DNA from 4 places in the Cohnella herbarum genome. Region 3 is predicted to be linked to each of the others. Evidence: riboswitches for the same ligand, from Rfam matches in the RefSeq annotation. Region 3 holds a riboswitch; each other region holds the start of a gene.
What was found. Region 3 has a riboswitch for cyclic di-GMP ahead of HH215_RS21430 (flagellar assembly protein A). Riboswitches for the same ligand answer to the same signal wherever they lie in the genome.
Positions count from the first base shown of each region.

Region 1: another riboswitch for cyclic di-GMP. It lies ahead of HH215_RS14910 (PilZ domain-containing protein); the one in region 3 lies ahead of HH215_RS21430 (flagellar assembly protein A).
Region 2: another riboswitch for cyclic di-GMP. It lies ahead of HH215_RS35385 (response regulator transcription factor); the one in region 3 lies ahead of HH215_RS21430 (flagellar assembly protein A).
Region 4: another riboswitch for cyclic di-GMP. It lies ahead of HH215_RS03540 (transglutaminase-like domain-containing protein); the one in region 3 lies ahead of HH215_RS21430 (flagellar assembly protein A).

Region 1 is NZ_CP051680.1:3,334,854-3,342,212, reverse strand. Features, by position in the region: gene HH215_RS14930 (alpha/beta fold hydrolase) at 1-83, shown strand, start outside; gene HH215_RS14925 (DUF6483 family protein) at 85-750, shown strand; gene HH215_RS14920 (class I SAM-dependent methyltransferase) at 751-1,914, shown strand; gene HH215_RS14915 (histidine kinase N-terminal 7TM domain-containing diguanylate cyclase) at 2,091-3,746, shown strand; cyclic di-GMP riboswitch class I at 3,845-3,932, shown strand; gene HH215_RS14910 (PilZ domain-containing protein) at 4,030-4,737, shown strand; gene HH215_RS14905 (hypothetical protein) at 4,928-5,290, shown strand; gene HH215_RS14900 (dehydrogenase) at 5,366-5,677, opposite strand; gene HH215_RS14895 (cupredoxin domain-containing protein) at 5,738-6,205, opposite strand; gene uptA (undecaprenyl phosphate transporter UptA) at 6,376-6,987, shown strand; gene HH215_RS14885 (thioredoxin family protein) at 7,028-7,359, shown strand, end outside.
Region 2 is NZ_CP051681.1:65,961-73,319, forward strand. Features, by position in the region: gene HH215_RS35365 (hypothetical protein) at 1-308, opposite strand, end outside; gene HH215_RS35370 (DUF6075 family protein) at 337-744, opposite strand; gene HH215_RS35375 (sigma factor-like helix-turn-helix DNA-binding protein) at 864-1,283, opposite strand; gene HH215_RS35380 (hypothetical protein) at 2,288-2,749, opposite strand; gene HH215_RS35385 (response regulator transcription factor) at 3,194-3,898, opposite strand; cyclic di-GMP riboswitch class I at 3,984-4,069, opposite strand; gene ltrA (group II intron reverse transcriptase/maturase) at 4,296-5,687, opposite strand; gene HH215_RS35395 (arsenite methyltransferase) at 6,190-6,990, opposite strand; gene HH215_RS35400 (flavin-containing monooxygenase) at 7,132-7,359, opposite strand, start outside.
Region 3 is NZ_CP051680.1:5,000,237-5,007,595, reverse strand. Features, by position in the region: gene HH215_RS21450 (SDR family NAD(P)-dependent oxidoreductase) at 1-612, shown strand, start outside; gene HH215_RS21445 (CAP domain-containing protein) at 799-1,623, shown strand; gene HH215_RS21440 (LysR family transcriptional regulator) at 1,714-2,607, opposite strand; gene HH215_RS21435 (branched-chain amino acid aminotransferase) at 2,737-3,804, shown strand; cyclic di-GMP riboswitch class I at 3,962-4,048, shown strand; gene HH215_RS21430 (flagellar assembly protein A) at 4,128-5,966, shown strand; gene HH215_RS21425 (HD-GYP domain-containing protein) at 6,019-7,023, shown strand; gene HH215_RS21420 (carbohydrate ABC transporter permease) at 7,121-7,359, opposite strand, start outside.
Region 4 is NZ_CP051680.1:862,612-869,970, reverse strand. Features, by position in the region: gene HH215_RS03555 (nucleotide sugar dehydrogenase) at 1-322, opposite strand, end outside; gene HH215_RS03550 (polysaccharide deacetylase family protein) at 344-1,801, opposite strand; gene HH215_RS03545 (class D sortase) at 2,671-3,327, shown strand; gene HH215_RS03540 (transglutaminase-like domain-containing protein) at 3,398-4,213, opposite strand; cyclic di-GMP riboswitch class I at 4,230-4,315, opposite strand; cyclic di-GMP riboswitch class I at 4,351-4,435, opposite strand; gene HH215_RS03535 (collagen binding domain-containing protein) at 4,551-7,359, opposite strand, start outside.

The DNA of each region.
Region 1 (7,359 bases), 1.7 Mb from region 3:
TTGCTCATATGGGAATGATGGAGAATCCGCAGGCATTCGCGGCAAATGTCGGCGAATTTCTGGAACGGAATAGGGGGATCTGAAGTGTTTGAACGCGATTATTTAATTCGATTGCTCACCCAAGCGGGACTTGTACTCGGAAAGGCTATGGGGCTGAAAGAGCAGAAGAAGCAGAAGGAAGCGCTCGATTTGATCGACGAGTTTCTCGGCAAAGAACTGCGGCTTCGGTCCCGTCTTGCCATCGGCTTATCGGATCAAGATCTATTATCGATGCTATCGGTAACGGGAAATCCGAACGCCGAATCGGTAGCCGTCGTTGCGGCGTTCCTGCAGCAAGAGGCGGATCTGCTCGAAGATCTTGGGCAAACGGACGATAGTCTTCCAAGATACGAGAAAGCGCTGCGCTTGAACCTGTATCTGATCCGGAACGATATGGAAATCGAAGTCGCGGAGTGGAACGTTCGCGATCGCATAGCGCAATTGCTGGCGGCGCTTTCCCCTTACGAACTCGATACGACGACGAAATCGTCTTTATGGCCGTGGCACGAATCGAACGGCGAGTTCACGGATGCCGAAGATTTGTTATATGAGCTTAGGGAAGAGGGGGAAGTCACGGCGGAAGAAGGCGCCGCTTTCTACGAAAGACTTTCCTCCCGCGACGATTCCGTGCTCGAGGCGGGCGGAATGCCAAGAAGCGAGATGGAAGAAGGGCGCAGGCAATGGGATGCCCTAACGAAGGAGAATGTTTAAATGAACGGTAAGGCTCAACCAAGGGAATGGCTCTCTTTTTTAGATGAAATCGTGAGCGAAAGCTCTCTCATACAAGCCTCATTCAGTTCGCCGAGGCGCAAGGACGAGGAGATTCCGAAGAAGCTGACGGTTCGTCCGGTCAAGCTGAAGACGGGACTGTTCTATCAATTCGAACGTCATCTGCACAACAAAGCGTTTCACGACAACGTAGCCGCCGATCGGGTGCGGGAGCAACTTCAAACGACGATGGAGCAGTATAAGCAAGCCCTATTCAAAACTTCGTCGGCCGATGTTCAGATTCTAGCGAATAAGAAAGGCGAGCTGTCCCTCATTACTCATTCGAGAACGACCAAGAGAGAGGCAGCGCCGCAAGAGCATAACCGAACGAAGTCCTATGTCTTGCAGGACGGGGAACGGATCCCGTTCTTGATCTCCCTTGGCGTTATGACGTCGGAAGGGCGGGTCGTGAAGGCGAAGTACGATAAGTTTAGGCAAATCAATCGTTTTCTCGAGATGGTGTCCGACGTCATAGCCGACTTGCCTCGCGGCAAACCGTTGACGATCGTGGACTTCGGGTGCGGCAAATCTTATCTGACCTTCGCGTTATACCATCTGCTGGCGATTAAAGAGGAACTTCCGGTTCGCATTATCGGTTTGGATCTCAAGAAGGATGTCATCGAGACTTGTTCCAAACTGGCGGAAGAGTTGAAATGGGACAACTTGACCTTCATGGTCGGCGATATCTCGGACTATGAAGGGCACTCATCCGTCGATATGGTCGTAACGCTCCATGCTTGCGATACGGCTACGGACGCCGCATTGCTTAAAGCCATTGGATGGGGAGCGAGCGTGATTCTCTCCGTACCTTGCTGTCAGCACGAGTTGTTTCGTCAAATCTCGCAACCCGTCTTGAAGCCGCTGTTAAAGCACGGCCTTCTTAAGGAGCGCTTCTCCGCGCTCGTGACGGATGCCGTTCGGGCCAATTTGCTTGAAATCGCGGGCTACAGGACGCAGTTGCTGGAATTCATCGATTTGGAGCACACGCCGAAAAACATTCTCATCCGTGCGGTAAAAGTCGGAAAAACGGATGTCGCGGAGCTCGAAAGGGAGTATGCACAATTTAGGGATTTTATGGGCATTAAACCTTTTATGGAAAAACAATGAAGTGAATACGTCTAAGGTCACAAAAATAAGGTAAAAAAGTCCCTTAATTATCGTAAATTTTGATTAAAGATGTAAGTTTTCAAGGCCAAGCGGTTGTCGATAAAAGCTGGGATATGGTAAAATCAAACAAGCTTATCCATTTTTAAAATATAGCACTTTCTGAAAAGGTGAATGCCTTGGGCTTACAATGGACTGATTTTATCCTTTTTGTGATGCTATTTATTTTGTTTATCGGCGTAATCGCTTTTAATAGAATTACCCAGACGCACAAAGTATATTTGGCCTTTCACTTTGTTATGATGTTATGGCCTCTAGGCCAATTCGCGGTAAAGCTGACGGATTATCCGGACGTCCAGCTCTTCTTCATTAACATGTCCTTCGTAGCGATGGGAATGCTCGGGCCGGGTTGGCTGCTATTCGTCTTTTTTCTTACCGGACGAGCCGCCCAGTTGAAGGTTAGCAGAATACTCTACTATATATTGCCGGCGGCTATCTGCGTGGTCGGCGCTCTTTGGAATCCCAACTATCAATTCATGTCTCCCGTATCGGGAAGTTATTTGGATCGGATGTACGGGCCGCTGTTCTGGTTGCTCGTGCTGATTCAATTCGCTTACTTCTTCACCGCGTTGATGAGCATGTTCCATACGCTTAAGACGGTTAGTTCCATCAATCAGCGGAGACAGCTTGCAACCGCTTTAATCGGCATGTTCGTCTTAACGGGCTTCGGGCTTCTGGACGTGCTCGTTAACGTGTTATTGGCGCAGTGGATGCCGGTCATTCCGGGATTGCTGGCGTTAGGTATCCTATTGTCCGACTTGTGCTTCGTTATCGCGATCTACCGTTTTGGAATGTTCGACATTCTAAGCATGGCTCAGAGGGATATCTTCGAACATATGACGACGGGTATCATCGTCGTGGACGAGAACGGCAAAGTGCTCGAAGTGAACAAAGGGGCGTCTCCGTTCGTCCAATCGGTCAAAGGCGAAACGTTCGAAATGGAGAAGTTTCTAGCTCCGTTGCAAGCGCAGGGGGAAGCGTACGAGTTCTTATATCGTTACCTTCATCATCCTTACGAGAAAATGCAAATGGAGTTTTCCTTGCAAGAAAGCGCGGGACGGCATGTATCCATTCAGATTTCTCCCGTGTTGGATGATCGAAGAACGTTGCTCGGCCGCATCATTACGTTCCATGACGTCACGGAGCTGCGGAAGCTTGTCGTCGAGATGAATCGGAAGAACGAGGCGCTGCACGAGCGGAATCTGGAACTGATCACGATTCAGGAAGAATTGTTCCGGGTCAACCAGAAGCTCGAACAAATGGCGGTCACGGACGGGTTGACCGGATGCTTTAACCGCAGGTACTTGATGCAGCAGTTGGAGCATGAAGTATTGCTCAATATGAGATACCAGATTCCGTTTGCTATTTTCCTATTCGATATCGATCATTTCAAGCAGATAAACGATAAATACGGACATTTGGTCGGTGACGAAGTCATTCGTAGCACGGCCGATATCGTTCGCACGAAACTGCGCAGAACGGATATTCTGGCTCGGTATGGCGGAGAAGAGTTTACGATTTATTTGCCGCATACGAATCGCGAACAATCGGAGCTGTTGGCGGAGAGAATCATGCTCGCGGTCGGGGACAATTGGGTCGATGCCGGCACGGAGAAGGTACACGTAACGATTAGCATGGGCGTTCTCTCGGAATCGAGCGAGGACCTCCGGTTCGACGATCCGAAGGAATATTTGCGCGAGGTATTTTCCAGCGCGGATTCCGCGTTGTACAAAGCGAAGAACGAAGGAAGAAACCGTGTCGTCATGGCGCGATAACCGCAATATTTTACGCGAATTTTCATAGAAATCTATGTCGCGACTAAAGGTAATATGGTACAATCGTTCCAAGATTAATCATTGGGTCGGATACCGAAAGACGATAAAGGCAAACTTGCTGAAAAGCAAGGACGCAAAGCCACAGGGTCTAATGTTCTCGCGAACGATGACAGCCTGGCTGCCGAAGGGTCCTTAGTGGATGAATAAGGCGAATCAGGCTGCTTCCAATCGGAGGCGGCCTTTTTTTATAAGTTAGTTGTCATAGAAAGGTGGTTTGGCGGGGATGACTCAAACGGGAGACAACAAGTATTCGATGTCCGAGTTAGACAAGGAATTGCTTCCGTTAAACGTGCTGCTGCATTGCCGAACCGTCGTCGAAGGGAAGAACTTTGTTACGACTGGCATTATGACCCATCTTGAGGGAGAACTCTTCGAAGTCGAGCTCCCGGAATACGATCAGTTCGAGCTAGGGGAGAATGTAAAACTAACGGTGTATTCCCCGGCGGGTATCCAATCGATGCCTTCGATCGTATTCGCCAAGTATGAAGGCGCGATTGCTCTGCTTCAGCCGCCGGACGTACAGAAGCGGTTTAAGGAGAGGCGAGAGCATCCAAGGGTAGAGATCAGCGGTAATGCTCAAATCATGCACGTGGTGAGCGATTCGGGAGAAGAAATGCCCTTGAACAACGAAGCCGAACTGACGATACACGACATAAGTATCTCGGGGATCAGCTTTTCCGGATTGGACTCCCCTCATTTTGCCGCGAAATCGCGTTTGAAGGCCAAGATCGAGATCGGCTTCGGATTTAATTGCGAGTTGGAGATCGTTCGTCGGGAACGGCATGATAACCGGATGCACTGCGGGGCTAAGATGCACGTACTCGAGCCGGAGATGCTTCGTCCGCTCAGGGCGTTGATTCTACGGCAACAGGTGCAGAAGAACGCCCAATCGCGTAAAGATCACAGCAGGAAACGTAACTTTAACGGTTGAGATTGGAATAAAACGAAACGATTCAGGCCCATCGAGAGGCCTGTTTTTGTTTTATCCCGTTCGCGTGACGAAGAACGCCGCGAAACTTTCGCGGATTCGTCATAAAATGGACGAAGGGGTAGGAGGGTGTCCGTGATGGCAAGCTCCTCTGTCACATACATTGAATCAAACGTGGCAAAGGAGTGATTTTATGGCTGTCCAACGTCTCAAACCCTTGCGAATTGATTCGAAAAAATCTCGAATCGTGAAACGGGCAAAAGCTCCTTTTCGTGCAAGAAACTTGGGTACTCGACCAACCTTTCATCGTCTGACCGTCGTTTGGGTGCAAAATAACGGAGTACCCTTCGATACGACCGGCTTTTTCGCGCGTCTGTCTCGCGGCAACGTTCTCGTATCCACGGCGCACTTCGATCGGTTCGGCGTCGTTCGCTTCAATAACATCGGTACGCTTACGAACGTAGCGTTCACGCTCAGAGTATTTAACAGAAACGGAGTCTTGTTCCGTACGCGCACGATCCCGGCCGGCGTGCAAACTTTCGCTATTATCGGATAATAATAGAGCGGTTGATTAAACGGAATAAGGGTTGGGCAGAAGGAATACGCTGCCCAACCCTTATTCGCGAGTAGTTTAGCCGCCGAACGCATCGCGGAACGCTTGCATCAGCTTCGCGCGATCGACGTTCCAGAGCTCGGCGATCTCGCCGCTGACTTCTTCGTCCCACCAATCCGCAAGCGCTTTGCGGTTGCTTCGGTTCTCCGTAATCCACATCAAATTCCCAATGACCCGCTTCACGTAAAGCTCTTCTGCCTGCTTAACAAGAAGGGCGGGGACGTGTTGCTTCAAACGTTTCACCGTACGATAGAGCTCTTTTCCGCATGCCCTGCGAATGGTTCGCGGACTTGGAAGAGGCGAGGAATGCTTCTCCTGGAACATCTTCATCCGGCTTCACCCAACCTCTTTTTCCATACCCTATGCATGGAATGAAGGGAAGGTCACTCGTTAGTGCACGACGATGTAACCGACCATGGGGCCGCCCGATTTCGAATCGGCATGGGTTTGACAGACAATCGAGTAAGTACCGGCTTCTTTAGGCGTAAAGCGGACGATCGTCGTTTTGCCTTTGTTGATTTCTCCGGAAACGTTTAAGCCCTCGATGACGAACGGATGGGACTGGCCGTTGATACCGGAAATGCGCAATTCGACGGGCTCGCCTTTCTGGACGACGACGGTACCGGGATAGAACAGATACGTTTCGAGCTTCTTGCCGCTATCCAGCGTAGCCGTAAACTCGCCCGTAACCAGCTGAATGACATTGGCGTTCGCGTTTGCGTTCGCGCTATCTCCCATCGGAGCCAAAGCAGGCTTGGATTGCTGCCAACCGATGTATGCGCCGGCCAAGATGACGACAGCCGCGATCACCGTGTACAACTGAATTTTCTTGCGGTTTAATATAACGATTTTGCTCATTCCGCTCTCTCCTCTTCAACTTTGTCCACCTATCGCAGTCTATGCATGGGCCCGTCCGGTCATGACAAGCCTGCAACGATTTTGTCAGAGGTTCGTATAACTGGAAGGAGACCGTTGCCGTATGCTAGAATAGAGACGGTAATTAAGGGAAAGAAAGCAGGTTTTGTGCCATGATGGATACGTTGCATGATTGGTTGGCCCAGTTATTGATTTGGATCGAGAGTTTAGGTTATTGGGGCATTATTATCGGACTTGCGATTGAAGTCATTCCTAGCGAAATCGTATTAGGCTACGCGGGATATCTTGTGTTTCAAGACGTGATCTCCTTTCCGGTTGCCGTCATTTGCGGAGTTATCGGAGCAATTTTGCAACAATGGCTGCTTTACGCGATCGGCCGTTACGGAGGCAGACCGTTCGTCGACAAGTTCGGCAAATATTTACACCTGAAGTCCAAGCATATCGATATCGCGGAAAAATGGTTTGAGAAGTACGGCCCGATGATCGTATTCACGGGGCGGTTCGTGCCCGTCATGCGTCAAGTAGTGTCCATCCCGGCTGGGATGGCGAGGATGAATCTGTGGCAATTTACTTGGCTTACGACGTTGGCATCCATTCCTTGGTCCATCTTGTTCGTATGGTTAGGCTCGTCTCTGGGCGAGAATTGGGAGAAAATCGACGAAAAAGCGGCTCCTTATGTTCAACCTGTTATTCTGATCGCGCTTGCACTGTTAGTCGTGTTTTTCGTGTATCAATATTTGCGTAGAAGAGGCAAAACGATTTAAAATAAATCATACTTTCAAACCTGAGAGGGGATTATTCCGCATGAGTCAATTGATCGCGAGCAAATTACATAAAGGGCTTACGCCAAGTCAATTCGTAGAAGCGATGAGCAAGAATCAAGACACATTCCAATCCTGGTTTAATCAGTTTCAATGGAACGATGCCGAGTTGGAAGAGTTCTACGAATCCTTGAACAATCGCGACGATCTGCGTTGCCTGATTATTGCCGCCGATTGGTGCGGAGATGTCGTCCGCAACGTGCCCGTCGTGTTCCAAGCGATGGAGAAAGCCGGAATTCCGACGGAAGTATTGATCATGGAAGAGCACCTGGACCTGATGGATCAGCATCTGACAATGGGCGGACGCGCGATACC
Region 2 (7,359 bases), on a different replicon from region 3:
GTAATTATAGCAGCGGGGTTCTGTATCGATATTGTATCCCCTTCTGACTTTGCCCGCCTTTTTTGAATGAACCTTATCAATCTTTTGCTAGCAACCACGCTCATTCCAATTTGAAAACGTACCGTTTTATCTATGGCCGATGCAGAATGGTGCTGCGCATATTCATTTGGAGATTGTGAAATCGTCTTGTCATTGTCTTTGTGTTGTTTTGTGCGTGCGCTCGAATGTTTTACACGATCCATCAAGTTTGGCAGTCTGTCCAAACGTTTAATATCTTTCACAACAGTCCTCGTTTTAATATCCTTCATCTATTCCACTCCCCTAGCTTGTTGCCATTCAGCGAACTTGTTCGTTCAGCCGCTTGAAATTCTTCTCCTGGCTTCGGCAATAGTCCGGATAACGAAGTTGAATCGCTTCAAAAAAATAGGGAGCGTAGCTGCAATCGAATAATTCGTGGGGAGTAGAGTAGCGTTCCCCACCTTTTTCCGTCCAGCCATTCCACAGATTAAAAGCAAGCCTACACACGCGGATAGAACTACCGGTTTGCCACGAGGCTGCGAGACCTCCGGGCTTAATGCCCCCATTAGAAAAATCAAACAAATCGCGGATATGACTCCGAGTATCGCGGGAAATACCTAATGTGTAGAAAAGTGCCCGATGATAGCCGTCGCTGCATTTCCTTTCATCCAGCATCCGATAGTAGAAACTTTCGTGTTCAGCATCTCGAAATCGAATCGGATTCATTGTTACCTGCCCCTCTCATGGAAAATGAGCGGCTGGTAATACCCAGCCGCCGCCTACATAAAGCTCTCTAACTATCTGTTCATTTTGGCAAGCAAATCGGACCCTTTGACCTACCGCAATCACATTTTATTGAGAAACTGCGCCATTTGTTTTAAGCCGCGTTCAATAGATTTTCGTACTGCCCGTTCATCAACTTGTTCAGCTTGGGCAATCGCTACTTTGCTCATGCCTAAGAAGAAATGAGCATAAATTCGTCTGAACGATTTTTCCGGCAATCGACACATAGCCGCATAAAGCTGCTCATTGGAAAGCTTACGCTCGTAATATTCCTCCGGGGAAATCGAAAGGAAAAGAATATCTTGTTCTATACCGTCGTTCCGATCAAGCGAGTAATAAGCGCGATGACGATAGGTGCGCAATTTGTATGCACTTTCGTTTAAGTCGAAACGGCGGATTTCTTGTGCCACTTCATCATCTAGGTCGATCCATACATCCGTTTTGATAAAGGGATACATATCCCGCAAATTAATCCTTTTCATATTCGTCCCTCCATTTTGGTTTGTGAGCAAACCAAAATGGAGGGGAGAGCGACAGCCAACGCTCCCTTTAAAACGATTGTTGATTGTGTTACATAAATAAAAAAGACCTTGCCGCTCAGCAATCCAATGCTGATTTGCAGCCAAGTCTGATAGTAATATCCATCGTTGAGGCGTTATGAGCCGTACGAATAGTAAAAACACATAAAAGGATCGTGGTTTGACATTGCATGCAACGTGGGGCACATAATATCAATTTCCCTCCTCACATGGCAACACCATTGCGAGAGGAATAACCAGTCTGTTTTATGATGGTGTTGTCCTACGTTTTAGTTCAAACGCTCCTTTTTGATTGTCCCGTATCACATGCCTTCAGCACTCGTCACTGTAATAGCTACCTTCTTTTGGGTTTCAATCAGAAAATAAAAAAGAGCGTTTCGCTTCTTTTTGCTGATCACAGCAAAAAATGAAGCGGCGCTCAATGGCTGGAATGCAAAGTAATGCGCATAGAATGAATACAGATGTATCCAGTTCAGGATGGCATGTCTACCTATTTCTAAATTACAGATTAATAGGAACCGCATCATCGCCCTCCTTTCATCGGTATTATTGTACGAATTAATGGGGAACATGACGAAACCATGCATGGAACAAGTTATGCCCGTTTCGTCAATCCTCGCTTCACAAACATAAAGGACAGCCGATGATCTTGTAGGCTGCCCTTAAGCTTGCTATACTATCATCGTATCAGGAAAATCGTGCATATTGGGTGCATAATTCGTGCAAAATAAGAGCAAATCTAGTGCAGCGTTCGGTGCATGTTCGGTGCAAGAAAGATTCACGGCATCTCTTCTCTTGGTGAGGAGTTAATCGTACTCGGAGAGATTGAACTGACTGCTAAAAATGGGGGTAGACCCTAGAGCCTGTTTGAAAACGGGGATATTCTTCAATTCACGAACCATAAAAATAGAAGATGCGTATGTGCATCTTCTGAAGTAATGATATGATCAGTCTTCTCCAAAGGAATCCAGTTCCAACAGGACCGCCCGATCTTTGATTTTTCGATATACTTTATGCAGAATTCGCTTCCGATGATAAAAGAACGCGCGGCGGGAAAGTGCAATGCGATCTATAATGACCGAAAGCGCCAGTTTATCCAAATATCGTAGACGAACGAACAAAATTTCCTCTGTGGTGAGAGCCGAGAAAGCGTAATCGATCAATCCGATTCTCGATAATAGCAACGGGATTTCATGTTCAGTGATCTCTATCCGATGAATGACCGTACGCAACAATGGTTCTTGTTTTCTTCCATTGCCATGATTCACCCATTCATGCAGAGCCCTCGTTAATCCCGGAATATGCTTAAGCTCTGCCTGCGCATATTCCAACCTTGCTTTCCAATCACTATAGGACATAAGCCATGCTTCCACTTTTTCATAGGGGATGGACTGTTGAGTAAGATTCATCAGACACCCTCCCCAATTCCAAGAAATACTACAACTCTCCTTCCGCAAAACTGCTGAATGAAGTGCAAATCAATCCATGTTAATAAACATAATTCACGCTCCGTTTCTAATTGATACATGACGATCATCCCTTCATTGTTATATTGGGGACAGCCGCATAATTACGTAAGTTAAAGGCACCATCCTCTTCATTTTACGAGAGCCTGTCCCATTTTGATTTACTTCAGACTCCGATTCACGACAACAATCTCCAGCATTCATCTTTTTTCTCTCCACCTCCTTTGGTAAGGGATAATATTCCTATTTTTCCTTAGATCACCCCTTCATTTTACCTATTATTAGTTCGAATGGGGAGGGTGATCTTTTTGTCACCCTCTGCCATGATGATTTTGTCGAAAATCCCCGAATTTTCCCAAAGCTTGTTTCAATTTCAGTCCCATTAAATCACGTAGCATAGTGCTGATCATACAGACCTCTTCGTTTCGCCTTCTCAGCAGCTTCTCGAATGGATCGGGTGTCGAATTTACGAGTGATATGACGAACGTGCGATTTTAGGGTGTTCGAAGTAATGCCAAGTAATTCTCTGATAATTGTCTGTCGATAGCCCAAGCCTATGAGCTGCAAAATTTCTTTTTCCGTAGGTGTGAGCATGCAATGCAATTCTTTTCGCTTTATAAGCTCGATCTCATTACGGATTATCGTCGCGACATCCGCATGGAGAGAGGACTGACGTCGGTGAGCTTCTCTGATCGCAACCGGTATGTCCATATAGTTGGACTTTGTAATATAATTGACCGCTCCGGCAACAACCGCATCGACCATGACTTCCGGATCATGTATCGAAGAAAGGACAATAATCGGTAACTCTTTATTTCTGAGAATCTCGGCTGCGGCGTCCAGCCCGTCTCGTTTGGGCGAATTCAAAATCATTTCCAAGATCATTACGTCTACGTCTAATTGTACACTCGCTCGAATCGCTTCCTCTTTTGTCGAAACGATGTTAGATAAATAAATATCTGGCTCGGATTCAAGCAACATAGCGAGTCGCTGTTGCCAAGCTAGGTCACCATCCGCCAGTAATACTTTGATACTCCTGTTCCTACGGATCATATCTTTTATCTCTACAGAAAAGCTTGTTTGTTTGTTCATAATCGATCACCTCTTTTTATTTTCAAATGACAAAAAGACACGCCCTCTCACTGGCGTGCCTACTTGTCATCTTGGTGTGGTTTGAGAGGGTAACCCGGCGATCATTGCACTAGTGCAGAAGACCCGTGGCTTTGCGTCCCTGTCTTTCGATCAGGTTTGCCTTTTTTCCTAGTCTATTCGACATATTTGTATTGATTTATTTTACCATATTTCAATAGATGCCAAAAAGTTTGCTTGGTGTCACACCTTAGTAACGTATGTTCGAACATAGCGCAACCCTCTTCTTGCCAACATTTTAACGAAAATATACGCTAAGCAATCGAGTAGATAGGGGCGGCAAGCCCCTGACCTCTCACACCACCGTACATGCGGGTCCGCATACGGCGGTTCCTAAAGGTTAACGAATTTCAAGATATCGAGAAGTTAGACTTAACAGCCCTTGGTCGTTCCAATAGTAACGGTTAAGGGCGTTATTTATATTTCGGGACATCTCCCAGCATCCTCGCCGGGAGTTTGCCATCATCCTTGCCGCCCATTCAGGCACACCTAAGGCGCGTAAATTTCGAAGTCGGGTTTTGGGTAGCTTCCATTGTTTCCATAGACACATCCGCAACCTACGCCGAATCCATTCGTCTAGGCGTTCGCAGTGCATCTTCGCGGATGCCAAGCGGAAGTAGCCAATCCATCCCATCAGATAGCGGTTTAGTTCTTTCAACCGGCTTTCCATTGAGATACCCCGCGTTCGCGAGGTTATCCCTCTTACGCGCTCTTTCAGTTGTTCCACTTTCTTCGGTGCGATTCGAATTGTCGCGCTTTTGTTGGTCAGAAAACTGAATCCAAGGAATTTGCGCTTCCAAGGGCGGTCTACTGCGCTTTTGTCCCGATTCACTTTTAGTCTAAGCTTCCCCTCCACAAAACGGACAACCGATTCCATCACGCGCTCGCCTGCGCGTTTGCTTCCGACGAAGATGTTGCAATCGTCCGCATAGCGCACAAACTTCAGTCCTCTTCCCGTCAGTTCTTTGTCCAAATCGTCTAACAGAATGTTTGCTAAGAGCGGGCTGAGCGGTCCGCCTTGCGGCGTTCCTTCCAGCGTCTCTTGCCTCATCCCGTCGACCATGACTCCCGCGTTTAGATAAGCTCGAATAAGCTTCAGGACTCGCTTGTCCGAAACTTTCCTAGCTACTCTTGCCATGAGGATGTCGTGATTTACGCGGTCAAAGAACTTCTCCAAGTCCATGTCCACGACCCAGCGACATCCTTCTTGGATGTAGGTCCGCGCCTGTTTCACTGCGTCATGTGCTCGTTTCCTTGGACGGAATCCGAAACTGTTCGGCGAGAATTGCAGATCGAAGATCGGCGTCATCACTTGCATGAGGGCTTGCTGAATAAAGCGATCCATCACGGTTGGGATACCTAACAGCCGCACCCCGCCTCCGGGTTTGGGGATTTCCACCCGTTTGACTGGCATCGGTCTATACGTACCCGCTTGGAGTTCCCACTTTACGGTTTCCCAGCGTTCCCACAAGTGCGCTTGTAGCTCTGCTACCGTCACTTGGTCTATGCCAGGCGCTCCTCCGTTTTGTTTCACACGCTTATAGGCGTCTCGAAGATTGCTCTCTTCGAGCATCCGCTCCAGCAAGTCGTATTGTCCTTCGCGAGAAGTATGGTCGATTTGTGCCGACGAAGAACTCGGCGCTCCGGCATACCCTGGCGGTTTCACCGTTTCTCTTTGCCGCGAGCTCCCTTGCGGGATATTCTGCTGTCGTTGCTCTTCGCGCGAACGCATCGGTTTCTTCTCTCCTTTAAGTTCAGCCCTTCCGTGTGTTGTTGCAACAACACGCGTACTATGGCTTCTGCTGACTCCTGCGGGTTCAGCGCGGCTTTTCAGCCGCGGTTACGAAGTTACTTCGCGTATCCCGCAGGCCTCCCCAGATAAGAACGCCATCTTTCCGCCCGTACTCGCCCAAGTTTACGGCTACAGCCTTTGGCAGCTTAGGATTTCGTCATGGTATGGTGACTCATCCGGCTGCAACCGCCTCAAATTGGATTCGTGTACCTCGAGCCGTGCTTTTGCCTCCGGCTTCCTTCAGATTCCGCCTCGCGGCGGACACCCTTGCCCTTGGCTAATGGTAGGCGCTTGCCAGCCCCCATTCGGGACTTTCACCCTAGAGATGACGCCCATGCTGGGCGTACAAGGCGAAGGCGCTGCCAGTTTACCGGCAGCGCCTTATTATTATGCCGAACATGTTCAACTCAACTCGAGCTGCAACAGTTCGGCCCGTCATGGCTCAAGGCTTGACGGCACGTATCGCGGCGGACACCAGGTATTGTTCGACATTTGCGCCAGGAATCCAATCCTTGATGAACGTCCGGGATTCGTCGTTAGGCTCGATCTCAATTTGGGTAAAACCGCTTTGCGCAAGCATGGCCTCCAGTTCACCGATGGAGGAAGCTCCTGAAATGCACCCTGAATAGATACGGTCGATATCCTGCTTGATTTCATCCGGAAAATCGGCTGTTGCCACGACATCCGATATGGCCAGTCTGCCGCCGTTACGCAGCACACGGAACGCCTCGTCAAAAACCTGCTGCTTCGATGGGGACAGATTAATGACACAGTTTGAAATAATTACGTCAACCGAATGGTCCTGAACCGGCAGATGCTCGATCTCGCCCAGCCGAAATTCCGTATTGGTAAATCCGCTTTTACTGGCATTTTCGCGGGCGCGGCTGACCATTTCCGGTGTCATATCTACACCAATGACGCGGCCGGAAGCACCAACCTGACGGGAGGCAAGAAAGCAATCAAACCCGCCGCCGCTGCCCAGGTCCAGCACGACTTCTCCCGGTTGCAAAGCGGCAATGGCTTGCGGATTGCCACAGCCGAGGCCCAGGTTCGCCCCATCCGGAACGGCTGTCAGTTCTTCTGACGAGTAGCCCATTTTAGCGGAAACATCCGCGGCCGAACTACAGCAATCATTGGCTGGCGCTGGCGTACAACAGGACCCTGCCCCTACGTCCTGTAAGGCGATTTCTTTATACCGATTCCGAACGTTTTGACGAATTTGATCATTACTCACTTGATTCATGAAAGATCACTCCTAGTTTTTTTATACAATCAACAGCAGCTCGCAGCGCAGCAGGCCGTTGGTGTTGCACGAATGATTGGCCGTCGGTTAAAGAATCGGGCCGATTGCTTTGGCATAGCGTCTGACCATTTCCACGCTTCTCTAGCAGATCGTTCGATTTCCCCTTGGCGTTGTTTCATAAGTATTTCCGCAGCAAACCAATTGAGGTTCAAGTCGGTCCCATCCTTTTATCAAAAAATGTAAGTATTCAGTGTTTAAGATGATGCAAAAGCTTTTTAACAACAAACTGCGCGTCCGGCCCCCCCCCCTTAAGGTAGCAGAACCAAAGGAACGCTGCCCTTCCAGCCCCACATAATAAAGCCCCGGAAC
Region 3 (7,359 bases):
AAAGAAATAGAAGCAAACGGCGGAGAAGCGATCTCGTACCTGCATAACGTAGCTGTCGAAGAAGAGTGGATCAAGGTTGTCGAAGGCACGATCCAGAAGTATGGCAAAGTGGACGTACTGGTCAACAATGCGGGTATTTCCCACGCGGCCGGTTTGCTGGAAACGACCGTGGAGCAATGGAACAGAGTGCTTAACATCAACCTGACTAGCGTGTTCTTAGGGATGAAATACGTTATTCCGCATATGCGCGATAACAAAGGCGGTTCGATCGTGAACATTTCGTCGATCGCCGGCTTAACCGGAGGCAGCGGCGCAGGTGCGTATACCGCGTCCAAAGGCGCCGTCCGCATGTTGACCAAGGCGGCCGCGGTCGATTTCGGCAAAGACAATATCCGCGTCAACTCGGTTCATCCGGGATTCATTGAAACGCCGATGAGCGCGGAATTCGTCAATAACGACCAGATGCTGCAATGGTTCCTCTCCCAGACCGCATTGCCAAGAGTCGGGCGGGCATCCGAAGTGGCGCAAGCGGTGTTGTTCTTGGCTTCCGATTCCGCATCCTACTTGACGGGGATTGAACTGCCTATCGATGGCGGAGTTACCGCAAAATAATTCGGTACCTCGTACGGGAACTTCAGAGCTTAAACGCAATCGAACAATCCTCATCCGCTCATGACCGAGCCGGTGGGGATTGTTCTTTTTCATAAGTTGCAAAGTCGGGATTGTTAGTTGTGTTTTTTTCGAGGAAAAGGGGGAAATTAAGAAAAATCAAGATGAATCAAGTTAGGGGGGCATTTAATGAAACGAATAATCATGGTACTTAGCGTAATCTTACTGTTGGCGGGATGCGGGTCTTACAATCGGCAAGCCACTCCGATAAAAATGCACTCCCAGCAATCCCAATCGTTGCCGCAAATGAACATCAGCTCGGTGGATACGAACCTTCCGGTCAACAAGCATAACGTTCAGGGCAACGAGTCCATCACGGATATCGCCAATCGGTACCATGTAGATCTTGACGAGTTGTTGCGTCTCAATCCGGGCTTGCGGGATCAACTCGGCGGCAATCCGAACTCGGACGTTAGCCAGAATCCGAACGGAAGCGCGAATCCTAACGGAAGCGCAAGTCCGGTTGCAAGCGCGAATCCAAACGGCAATCAAACTCAGGTGCCAAAAGATAACCTGGATAAGCCGCTGCCTAAGGATGAAACGGTAACGCTTCCCGCCAATGAGAGCATGGACGGTTATGAGAAACAAGTGTTGGCGCTGACCAATCAGGAAAGACAGAAGGCAGGGCTATCGGCTTGCGCGGGGGACGATTCTAATCTTAATCGTTCGGCGAGAGCCAAATCCCAGGACATGGCCGCTAATAACTATTTTTCGCATGAATCTCCAACGTATGGCGACCCTTTCGCGATGATGAGAAATTTCGGCGTGCAGTACCAATCGGCAGGGGAGAATATCGCCATGGGCCAGCCGACTCCGGAAGAGGTCGTGAAAGCGTGGATGAATTCGGAGGGACACCGGAAGAACATTCTGAACGGTTCCTTCACTCACTTGGGAGTCGGATACATCGTTCAGAACGGCAAAGCTTACTGGACCCAACAGTTTATTGGCAAATAACAAACACGAAGAAGGGTTGTCCGCCGGGCAGCCCTTTCTCTTGAACATTCGGAATGTACATAAATTTGTTATTCAAGCCGCGTTAACTTGCTAAGGATGGACGAACATGTCCATAAAATGCCGGGCGGTCTTCGAGAGATGACGATCCCGTAGCCAGACGATCCCGACTTCGCTATGGAATTCCGCGTTCGCGATGGCGACTTGCTTAATATGGGGGGACGCGAAGGAATTCATGACGGACTTAGGCAATATGGCGACACCGATGCCCGAGGCGACAAGAGAGACGGTGATCGCCGCGCTTGAGCATTCGCTGATGATACGGGGCTCCAAGCCATGCTGCTTGAATTCATGGAATACGCGGTTGTGCATCCCCGTCGTTCGTTCGGTCTTAAGCGTCAGGAAAGGAAAAACGGCCAACTGTTGCAGGGTCATCGTGTGCTGATCGTCGCTATCGCACCATTCGCTCGGGAGCAAAGCAACGAAAGGATCCGAAGGGAGAGGCAAGATGGAGTAATGCTGCGATTGGAAATCCGATTGGAAAGGCAGGCGGGTGACGATGAGCTCAAGATCGCGATTTTCCAGCAACTCGCCTAACAGGAAGTGATCTCCCTCTTGGATCTTGAAAGTGACTTGAGGATACAACTCCGTGAATTGCCGTATGACCGGGGGCAATAAGGAGACGCAAGAGACGACGGCGCCGATCGAGAGGACGCCTTGCACGCCTTCTCCAAGCTCTTGAACGTAAGTGATCGTCTCGTCGAATTGGCTCAGCAACGCGATAGCCCTCTGGCGTAGAAGCTCTCCCGCCTGAGTTAGCTGCAATTGCTTGCCGTTGCGATCGAATAACACGACGCCTAGCTCTTGCTCCATCTGCTTAAGCTGCCGGCTTAACGGGGGTTGCTCCATGTTCAGCAGCTTCGCCGCGCGCGTAATTTGTCCTTCGTTCGCGATGGCCAGGAAGTAACGCAACTGCCTCATATCCATCGTTTCGTCACTCCTTTTCGATGCATACCCTAAAGGTATGGATAACCGACAAAACAGATATTATCAATATACTTAATGCTCTGCTATCATTCAACTATAAGCTAAAATAGGTAAGGAGAAGATGTACTAATGGGCCTCAAGATCTCGGTGGAGCGCACGACAGCTCCCAAGCAAAAACCGGAAATATCGCAACTCGGATTCGGAAAGCATTTCACGGATCATATGTTTATTATGGAATACGATGCGGGTAAGGGGTGGCACGATCCTCGAATCGTTCCGTATCAGCCGATCTCGTTAGATCCGGCGGCCAAGGTGTTCCATTATGGACAAACCGTATTCGAAGGAATGAAAGCGTATAAAACGCCGGAAGGACCGGTTCTGATGTTCCGTCCCTTCAAGAACCTGCAACGGCTTAATCGCTCCAATGCCCGTCTGAGCATGCCTTCTCTCGACGAAGATTTGGTGATGGAGGCGTTGAAGCAACTGATCAAAGCGGACGAGGATTGGATTCCTTCCGAGCAAGGAACATCGCTGTATATTCGTCCTTTCGTCATCTCGACGCAAGCGACCCTGGGCGTAGCGCCGTCCGAGAAATATTATTTTATGATCATTTTGTCGCCGGTCGGTTCTTATTACGAAGAAGGAATCAATCCGGTCAGCATATACGTGGAGTCGGAATACGTCCGCGCCGTTACCGGCGGCGTTGGCAATGCCAAGACCGGCGGGAATTACGCGGCAGGGCTTAAGGCGCAGCAAGAGGCTACCGAGAAAGGGTATTCGCAAGTGCTGTGGCTGGACGGCGTTCATCGGAAATACATCGAGGAAGTCGGCAGTATGAACGTATTCTTTAAAGTCGGGGGCAAGGTGATTACGCCGGCTCTCAACGGGAGTATATTGGATGGCGTAACCCGGGATTCGGTCATTCAAGTACTCAAGCACTGGAACATTGAAGTCGAGGAGAAAACGATCTCCATTGACGAGTTGGTCGAAGCTTATCGGAACGGCACGTTGGAGGAAGCTTTCGGAACCGGCACGGCTGCCGTCATTTCGCCGATCGGAGAGCTGAATTGGCAGGGCGATAAGCTGACGTTAAACGGAGGTCGAACCGGGCCCCTCTCTTCGAGAGTGTACGACTTTATGACCGGCATGCAGAGGGGAACGATCGAAGATCCGTTCGGCTGGATCGTGAAGCTGTAGTCCCGTTTATTCGCGGGTAATGGCGGTAAAATGACATTTATCGATAAACTTCTTGATATCGGTGAGTCTATAGTCTTATAATTAAGTCGGAGCGACTACGTATAAAGCCACGGTTCTCACATAAATAATCGATTTTGTTAGACATCAAAGAGACGCATACACGAAAAGGCAAACCTTTTGAAAGAAAGGGACGCAAAGCTATGGGCCTAAGGAACCGAAGTTCTAGGGTCGCCAAGCTACCGAATGGGGCGTTAGGCATCTTCCATTCGGAGGGTGTCTTTTTTTATGGGTCCCAGAAGCTTGCACTTCGAGAGGTGTAGATTTTGAAGAAGCAAATTACTGAATCAGAATTGCGCACACTGATTCATCAACTGAACATCGATCGCGACGAAGATTTGCCGGAGGGGGAACCCGCCGACCCGCCTCATAAGCAGGACGGTTCGATTCGAATTCGCAATCAGCAGATTTCGGTTCAGAACCCGACGGGGGGCGGCGAATACGCCGTCATCTATCCGATGAGTCCGGTCAAGCTCTACGTCAACGAGGAGGAAGTGCACGGGGAATCTCCGGTGAAGGCCACCGATCGGATTACCTGGAAGGTCGAGGAACGATCTTTGTTTGAGATTACGATAAGCGAAGATAAGTTATTTGCTTATTTGCAAGTGCATGCAAGAGAGCGGTATGCGACCACGCTCGTGGACGAGGCTCCCGCTCGGCGGGTTATCGTGCGGGCGCAGGATGACAACAATCTCGTCCTGAAAACGCTACAACTGGCGGACGTCGTGTCCAAGCTCGAAGCGATGTCGGTTAAAGCCAGAATCGAATTCGCCGCTATTCAGCAGGAGTTGCTGGAACCGACGTATCAACCGATCGTCGTAGCCGCCGGCAAGAAGCCGGTGGAGGGCCAGGATGCGAAACTCGAAATCTACTTCCCCCAACAGGTGACGAGCGAGTTCTTCGAAGTCGAGGGCTCGATCGATTATCGCAATCATCTGCGGATTCCGACCGTTCAGAACGGCGAAGTCATGGCGCGGAAAATTCCGATGAAGGAAGGTTCGGCCGGTTACGACGTGCTTGGTAATCTGACGCTGCCTACTCCGCCGAAGGACATCTTTATTATGGGGAAGGCGAACGTAGAAGTATCGCCCGACGGAGTCGTCATCGCCCAAGCTCAAGGAAGGCCGAGAGTTACCGGAGGCAAAATCAAAACCTTCGACGTATCGACCGCCTACGTCATTTCCGGCAACGTAGACATCGCGACCGGGAATATCGTTTTCTCCGGCGACGTTGTCGTCTCCGGCGACGTGACGGACAATATGATTATCGAATCGCTCGGCAATGTTTATGTGTACGGCAACGTTTATAATTCAACGATTACCGCTACCGGGAGCATCAACGTCAGGGGTAACGTCATTGCCAGCAAGCTTTACTCGGGTTATTTCGGAGTGCTGTTCAACCGTCTCTATCAAACGTCGAAGCTGCTATGCGACTATATCGAGAAGCTGCTGACTGCTTCCAAGATGCTAGAGCAAGCGTTGGAAGCCAAGAGGGAGAGCGTGCGTTACGGCCAGATCGTTCAACTTCTCCTGGAAACGAAAATGAAAGAGGTCGTTCCGTTAATTAGAGAACTCAACGTGGTTATCTCCAACATTCAGCACATCAAGCAGGCGGAGTACGGGAAGTTAAAGGAATTGTCGGCTATTTTCTCGGAACCTATCAAGCTGATCGAATCGGCCACTTACGAATACGTGCAAAGCTTTCTCGCCTTGCTGCAGGATACTCATAACGAAGTGGCGAGAATGCAGGAAGAGAACGTGGAAATCAGCATTAGCCAAAGCCAGAACAGCGAGTTGAAGTCGAACGGGGATATCGTGATTCATCGAGACGGCGTGTTACTGTGCGAGTTGTTCTCCGCCAGGAACATCGTGTTCCATTCGAATCACTCCATCTGCCGAGGCTCTCGGCTCGAAGCCGGAGACAGCATTCTGGCGAAGATCATCGGCGGTCAGACCGGGGCGATCTCTATCCTGAAGGCCAAGCGTAAAGTTCAGGTTCAGAAAATGTACTCGGGCAGAGTGTGTATCGGAAAGTACTGCAAGGATATTTTCGAGCCCATCGATCAGGTTACTTTCGATATTCAAACGCTGAAGAAGGATGGATAGCGGACTTAGAAAACAAAATCTCGTATAACGAAAAGCGTTTGGTGGGGTGAACATGCCGCTTGAGGAACAGAGAGTGTACGTAGGAATGCGAGTTAACAAAAACATTTATAACAACCAGGGCACTCTGATCGTCCCGATCATGCGGGTTTTGACGGATAAGGAGATTGAATTGCTGATTCGGCAAGGGGTTACGTTGTCCGAACAGGATGTCGAGCCTGCACCGCTTGTTCATCTCATTGAATCCACGATTCGGGAAGTGCGGGAACTGTTTGCTTTCGCCAATCGGGCGGACCGGATTCCCTACGAGGATATACAGGACAAGATCATTCCCATCATCCTGTTCATGAGCAATCATCCGAATCTGAATCAGATTCTATTCTATCTGGAGGTTCACGACGAGTATGTATACCGCCATAGCATCGCGGTGGCCTTGCTGTCTAAGCTGATCGGCAAGGCACGAGGCTTTAACGACGAACAAGCGCTGGAGCTGATGACGGCGGGTTTCCTCCACGACATCGGAAAATCCCGAATTCCCGGGGCGATTCTGAACAAGCCGGGGAGACTGACGGAGGAAGAGTTCGCTATCGTGAAGGAGCATACGCTGCACGGGTTCGAGATTTTGAAAAATTCGACGGGGTTGCCCGAGCGCCACGCTTACGTGGCGCTTCAGCATCATGAGCGCGAAGACGGGAGCGGTTATCCGTTCGGTCTCAAGGCGGATCAGATTGACCCGTACAGCAAGATCGTCGCCGTAGCCGACGTGTTCCATGCCATGGTGTCGAAGCGGGTATACAAAGATCCGTTGCCGCTCTATCGGGTGTTGATGGAATTGTCGGACAACGTTTACGGGACGCTTGAGCCGGCCAGCACCTTAAGCTTCCTCAAGAGAATCATGGACATGTTGATCGGCAACGCGGTGGAGTTGTCGGACGGGAGAGAAGGGAAAATCGTCATGGTAAGCGCCCAAGACCCCGTCCGCCCGATCGTGGAGGTTGCAGGCGAATACATCGATCTCAGCAAGCGTCAGGATTTGAATTTGGATAAGATCGTTTTCTGAATACCTCGGAGATCCCGGGGATTGAAGGTAAACAAACAGGTCGCGTCAGGGAGTAAGTTCTCCCTTTGGACGCGACCTGTTTTCGTTTTCCTGCCAATTAACCTTTTACCGCGCCGGCAACGACGCCTTTCACGATGAACTTCTGCAGGAAGATGAACACGATGATGGATGGCAGCACGGCCATGACCATCGCGGTCATCGCATATTGCCAATCGGACGTATATTGGCCGACGAACGTATAAGCGGCAAGCGTCAGCGTCTTCGTGGACGGCGAGCCGTTGACCATGAGGAGCGGGAGCAGGAAGTCGTTCCAGATCCACATGACGTCGATAATGA
Region 4 (7,359 bases), 4.1 Mb from region 3:
GGCTCGCGCTCTCGACGTACTGCAGGTCCGGGATGTTCCCGCTCTGGATCGGCGTCGGTACGGCGATAATAAAAAAGCTCGCACGTTCCAACTCGGACTCGTCATACGTAAAAATCGCCGTGCTATTTCTGATTGCCGCATTCCCTACGTCGCCTGTCGCATCAATTCCGTTCCGATAGCCTTCGATTTTCTTCTCGCTCAAGTCGAAACCGATGACATTCACCCGCTTAGCGAAGGCGATCGTAAGCGGCAGACCGACATAGCCTAGTCCGATGACCGCGATCGACTGCATTCTGTCGACGATCTCCTCATACACTCCCATGTTAATCTCTCCCATTTCCCTCTATTCCTTCAATCCGATCATTTCCGCCATCTTAACGAATTTATAACCTTTTTTCTTCAAACGTTCGATCACCGTCGGTAATGCTTCAATCGTATGAGTGTCATCGAGCATGTGAAGCAAAATAACGCTCCCGTTTTCGGTTTTCTCCATGATTATGTTCACGATATCTTCCGCGCTTATGTTCTTGTCCCAGTCGAAAGTCGTTACGTCATACAGCGCGATATCGGGATATCCGGTCGCGGAAATGATTTTCGCGGACTTATCGTCGATCTCGCCCGTCGGAGGACGAAACAGCATCGTCGGCTTCTGCTGGATCGCTTCCGTGATCACTTGATAGGCTTTAACCACGTCCTCCTGCAATTGCTCCGGCGTAAGATTCGTTACGACAGGATGGTCATACGAGTGATTGGCCACTTCATGGCCTTCCTCGATCATCGCCCGCGCCAAGTTCGGATTGGCTTCCAATCCTTTTGCGCGAATGAAGAACGTGGCTTTGACATCATGTTCAGCCAAAATATCCAATATTTTCGTAATCGTATAGTCAGTTCCCCAGTCGTCGAAAGTCAATGTGATCATTTTTTCATCGGTCACCGCATCGTAAATCAAGTTGTATTTCGCATTCTGGTAATCCGGATTCATTTTTACGACATCGTATCCTTCGATTTGGTCCAGCGGCTTCCTTACGCCGCCTTGGGCGATCAAGTCGCTCAATGGGATAAAATCATATCCGACGTCCATTGCGGCTTTGGCGATGACCGGTATTTCCTTGAGCAACTCACCATTATCCTCCGTATCGAGCGTAATAATGCCGCCACGGGTAATATACTTCCTAATGTACAACTCTTTCTCTATATTGTTCTCACCTTGCCAATTACGCAGGAACAAGCTGTACACGACTACGGCTTCCATCCCGGCATGAGCCGCAGCAAGCCGAATGTCATCCGTATAATCGCCCGATCGCGTTCTGACATATTTAGTCGAAATTCCAGTTTCTTTCTTGATGATTTCGTTGCTTAATTGGATTTCTTTATAGATTTGCTCGTAGCTCAGCTTCGTCATATCCAGGCGGTTAAGTGTATTGTTCTCGATCTCGTGTCCTCTCGACACGATGGACTTCGCGATGTCCGGCTCTTCCGCGACCCGCATTCCCGGAACGAAAAACGTAGCCTTGATACCGTATTTGTCCAGTTCGTCCAGCAAACGTCCCATCGTATCGCTGTCTGCCATTCCGTTAAAGGTGAGGGACAATTTCTTCTTTGCCGTGTAAACGAAAGGATAAACTTTGCTCATCGGTCCGTCATACCGGACGATACGAACTTCCTTCGTCTCCGTTACATTCTTTCCGTCCCCATCGGCGCCACCGAGAAGACCGCAAGCGGTAAACATGGTCATGGCCAGAGAGAGTGCGACAATCTTCATTCCCATTTTTCGAAAAATAGGCTTTTTTGGTTTTTCCATAACTAGGAACTCCTTCTGCTGCTATTATTACAAGTCACTATATTGAATGGTTCCTTAGACCCATTAATGAAAACTTAACATCCAACAAAATAACCATTTTCACATTTTATCAAGGTGATCTGAACATTTTCTAAACATTTTCACCGTAAATCGATATTTTTCGCGAATTCCGCGATCCAGTTGTTAGTTTTCGGCTTGATCTGGACTGGATGAATAACGACAAACATCTCAGCCTTGGGGATATGGTGTGCCGAATTCAACAAAGTACTTCGTGCAAATCATAGTCTATGCGTACCAGTAAGCCATGGAGAAAAAGCCGCTATTCGACACCCTTAAGCATCTAAAGATACCAGCCTAATTCGCTGTTGCCTTATTTCTGCTATAGGATGCTGTCCATGAACTATTGAATTGACTTGTCTTTGGGATAGGCAAATATTGATCTTCGGTTGCTTCTTCACCTTTTCCTGCGGTAGCGACAATCCTTTCCTCGTTTCAGCTTATAACCCAGAAACTCGGATCCCCATTTGATGTGGGTTCTCTTATTTTTATCCGGGTGAAGCGTCAGTCCGAGCGACTCAAGTATCGTTCTTGCATCTCATATCGCCTTTGCAGCTTACGCCTGAGTCTTGCAGAAAACCACTCAATCGTCGGCAAAACGCGTCAGACGATATCCTTTGCCCGTCATCTCATGATCGAACTGATTCAGGTAGGTGTTACTGTCCTTTAGGGATGAATTATATTCCAATCGAAGCGCTCCACGGCGATCTTGTCCAGTTTTTGTTCAGTTGTATATAATAAAATTTTAAGTTGAACGTTTCTCTAATAGAGGTTTATGTGATAATTTGTTATTAACATTCAGGAGGATCGCCGTGAAAATTGTTCCTTATCTATTGATCGCTGCGGGAATAGTCCTGTTCGTATTTCCTGTGGCTCGAGAGTACATAAACGAACGTGAGCAGCAACAACTCGTGCGAGAGTTGGAACGCAGTATCGCGCCTGCCGATTCGAAACCCTCCATCGATTCGGAAAACGCTCGGCTCACTGAATTGCTCCAATCCGGCCTTGAAGGCGCAACGGAGGAAGAAAGTGAACGTCCGACTATCGAGGAACCCTTGCAGACTCTGGACGATAAAACGATCGCCATCATCGAGATCGACAAGATCGATTTGAAATTGCCTGTTCTTGAAGGAGCGACGACGAAAAACATGAAGGTCGGAGCGGCTCATATGACGGAAACGGCGCAGCTCGGCGAAATCGGCAACGCGGCAGTCGCCGCTCATCGCGCCCACACGAAGGGACGCCTCTTCAACCGGCTTGACGAAATAGAGATCGGAGACATGATCGACATACGGATGCGGGATGGCAAAGTCATGTACCGCGTGACTGAGATTAAAATCGTCGAACCGACCGATCTATCCGTACTGAATGGCAACCAGAGCGACGCTATGCTAACGTTGATTACATGCGATCCGCTGGTCAATCCTACTCATCGTCTAATTGTGCACGCGATCAAGTCGGAAGAGTAAACTTGCAATCGCGACAAAAAAACCAGCCAGGATCAAAATCGATCCTGGCTGGTTTTATAAATTCAAGGATTTAATAAAATTTAACGGGCGTATAGTCGTTGGCTTTCTTATCGAACGTAACCTTCTTCGTCCCTTTGCTCAGCCCGGCATCAACGGTCGTATCGACGACGACCCATTTGCCGTTCAGGTATACTTCGTTCCAAGCATGATACTCATCCACCCACTTCGTCGTCCCCATTGCCAGCTTGGCGGGGATGCCCACGCTTCGCAGCATGGAGGCATACAGCGTTGCGTATCCATAGCAGATCGCTTTGCCCGAAGTTAACGTTCCGTCGATATCCGGAACGTAATCCGAAGTGACCGTACGGGCAAGCGCTTTGTCGTAACTCACATTTTTCACTATGTAATCGTAAATCGCTTTGGCCTTTTCCTCGTCCGTTGCCGCGCCCTTAGTTAGCTCCTTCGCTTTATCCGAAGCCTTGTCCGCTGTGAGCCAATCGATGTTTTGAACGGAATTCAGGAAGACGTCCGGGGCATTCGTCACGGCTAGTCGAATTTTTTCCGCAAGATTCACCCGATAGGATTTGCCCGCCACGTTCTCCAGTACGGCAACCTCGTATTCCCCGTCTCCCATTTGAAGCGGAAGCCAAACCGTTTGTCCGTCTTTGGAGGTATTCAACGTATAAATATAATTAGAGCTGCCCTTCGATACTTTCGCTTTCGTCACAACGTTCGTCTTGCTGGCAAGACGAATCCCGACCATCCCTTTGTCCACTTCGGAAGTATCCAATGTGACGGCATTCTCTCCCGAATTCGCGAAAGCAACCGCGGGAATGGTTACGAACAGAACGAGAGCTGCCAATAATAATCTTGTTGTTCTCAACATAGAAGATAGAACTCCTTTCGGTAGCTGGCTGCCATCCTCCAAGAAAGGGAAGGCCCTCTAGCTTTGCGTCCCTGCCTTTCAGCAGGTTTGCCGTTATCGTGAAGATTCTTCTTAATAAAACAAAAAAAGCCGAGTCTTTCGGTAGCTGGCTGCCATCCTCCGAGAAGGGAAGGCCCTCTAGCTTTGCGTCGCTGCCTTTCGACAGGTTTGCCGTTATCGAGCTTGCTTTACTACTAGAATTGTAACAAATAATCGTTGGAAAGACAAGGAAAAACCTGCCGGATTCCGACAGGTTTAGTCTTTTTCTCTCTATTTTCTATTCTCTATTTTCTATTTTCTATTCTCTCTTGATACGGAATATTCTCTTGCGGTTTAATAGGACAACTCCCATTGCGACAAGAGCAAGTCCCGCGAGCTGGAGCGGCAACGAGCTGCTCTCCCCCGTTTTCGGAAGCGTTTTGCCCGGCGCTTTGCCGTCAGGGTCTACGCCGCCTCGAGGCACGTCGTCCACGTCGATGTCGACGAGGATTTCTTCTTCGTTGCCGTCTTTGTCGGTTACGATGATGGTAAAGGAATCTTTGCCTTTATAGTCTTTATCGGGCGTATACTTCCATTTTCCATCCGGCGTAACTTTGACGGTTCCGTGCTTCGGTTTCTCGCCGACTTCGACTTTGCCGCCTTTCGGAACGTCGACATCGCCTTTCACCGGCTTTTCGTTCGTTGTTTTTTCCTCGATCTTAGGAGGATGAACAGGTTTCTCAGGATCTATCGTCGGCACCGGAGTTGGTGTCGGCTCTGGGCTTGTCGTAGGTCCCGAAGTCGGAGTCGGTGTCGGCTCTGGACTTGGCGTTGGTTTCGGAGTTGGCGTCGGTGTCGGTTCAGGTGTCCAAACTCCTCCTGAGCTCTGTCTCTCGTTTGTTTTTTCAACCAATACCGCCGTCGTCTGGGTCTTAGTGATCTCGAAAGCTACCGGCGTTTGATCCAAGCGATAATCGTAAGGAGCTTGAATTTCTACCAGTTGATACTTGTTAGGCGGTAGATCTTTCAAGATCAACTGTCCGTTGACGTCGGTCGTAAGCTTGGCAACGTCAATGCCCGGAACGACCTCGTAAATCGGGTTGCCTTGAAGATCAAGCAACAACGTCTCGGCTCTTAGTTCAAATACGGCTCCGCTAAGCACGAGACTTTTATTTGAATTGAACTTTGTTAACTGGACCGAACGATCGTTTTCTTTGTTTTCAATGATTAACGGCGTCGTCGGCTGATGGATGGAAACTTTGGTTTCTGGTACTTCAATAACAAAACCATCCGCCTTCGTCTCTACTAACGTATATAAGCCGTATGCCAAATTCTCAAACTCCAACGTGCCGTTTACATCGGTCGTGCCCGTGTCGACGACAACGTTCGCGGCATTGCGAAGCTCGAAGTCTATGCCTTTCAACAGATCGGAATGATCTTTGGCGTTAACTTTAGTAATGACAAGCGATGCACCGGAACCCAATGTATTCGGTTGAGTAAGAGCTACAATCTGCGTCTGATTCGCAACTATCGGAACCGAGATCGGCGTTGGATCCAACTTGTAGAACAACGGCGCCGCGATTTCAACCAAAGTATAATTTCCGGCCGCCATATCTCCGTATGCGATTCTTCCGTCGTTGTCCGTTGTAAGCGTAGCGATGAGTGCATTGCCGGAATCGCGTAATTCAAAGACTGCGTCTTTCAACTTTTTCGATGGATCAACCGAATCTACCTTAACGAGCTCGAATCCTTGACGAATGATTTTATTCGTAATGTTGAAAGGTGCACCTTTGAAGTCAATTATTTTTCCTGCGGCATAATCAGGATCAAGGATATACCCGCTCGGAGCCGATATCTCTTTGAGCTTGTAAGGAAAACCATCCGTATCATGAAGTTTGTATTTTCTGGAAGTGGAAGCTTCACCATTCGCATCCGTAATCAGCGTTTCTAAGAGAGTTAAACCCGTAGCATTCCAGAGCTCAAACTTAACTCCCGGAAGCGGTCGGTTAAGATCATCCACTTTGATAATCTTTAACTTATCTCTTCCGTTTGATGCACCTCCGCCGGCTCCAGCCAAGGAAACTAAAATCCCTTGTTGATTTCCTTGTCCGACTACCGAAACCGACTGTCCTTGATATTTAAGGTCGTTGGTAAGCCTTTCCCCGCTGTTGGCGTTAATGTAAGAGTCATACTCGAGAATATAAGCGGTTTTCACGTCGTTCTTAAATGTCAGCGTAAACGTGTTCCCTGTCACTGCTAGCGTATAATCGCTTGCAGCTACCGGATTTCCCTTAGGAATATTGCCGGAATTATCCGCAGGCAAATTCGTTTCGTACAGCTTTAAAGTATCCGTCAGCAGGAATTGATTATCAGTAGTTGCCGATAAGGTATCCGTTAAAACGGAACCAGCGGCAATATAAGACTGACTCGGGTTGATGGTTACTTTCCATTTGGCGATATCGGTATTTCCGACTTGGCTGCCCGACTTTTGAACGTATTGCCCGCCGTGTTTAGGCGTTACTGTTGCCGACATTTTGAATAAAATCGGACCCCCGACTCCGTTTTGCATTTTCGCATCATTGGAATAGTTGCCTGCTATCGGAGAGTTGTCGCCTAAGCTTGTTTTATACTGAATCTGATAAGCCGAGTTAATAGGACCAAGATCCAAAACAAAGCTCTGATTGATAGCGTCCAAAGTAAATTTACCATTAGGAATCGAGACCGAAAGACCCTCTGTTATCGAGTTATTGCCTGGATTTAGCGTTAAGTGCTTAACCTCTAGAGAGCCGTCGACGAATTTCTGATTTCCGGTATACTTGTCGCTAATGATCGCCGGATTAACGGTATGCAAATTGTAGTTCACGTAGATCGTCCAAGTGATCGTTTTATCTTTGGCGCTGTATTCGCCCTTTTTAAACCCGTTCTCAAGCGTAAAGTTTTGCGGCGTTACCGTAGCGGACTTCGTAATCGGAGTTTGCGCTACATTGTTCTCTTTCCAGTTTATCGTCGCCGTATTCTTGTATTTATCTTCAAGCGGCTTACCTGCCTTAGGATCGAACAATGTCGTAAAGGTAATAACCTGTTTCGTGCTTATCGATTTACCGGGTTTCAAACTAATCTTAAAGCCG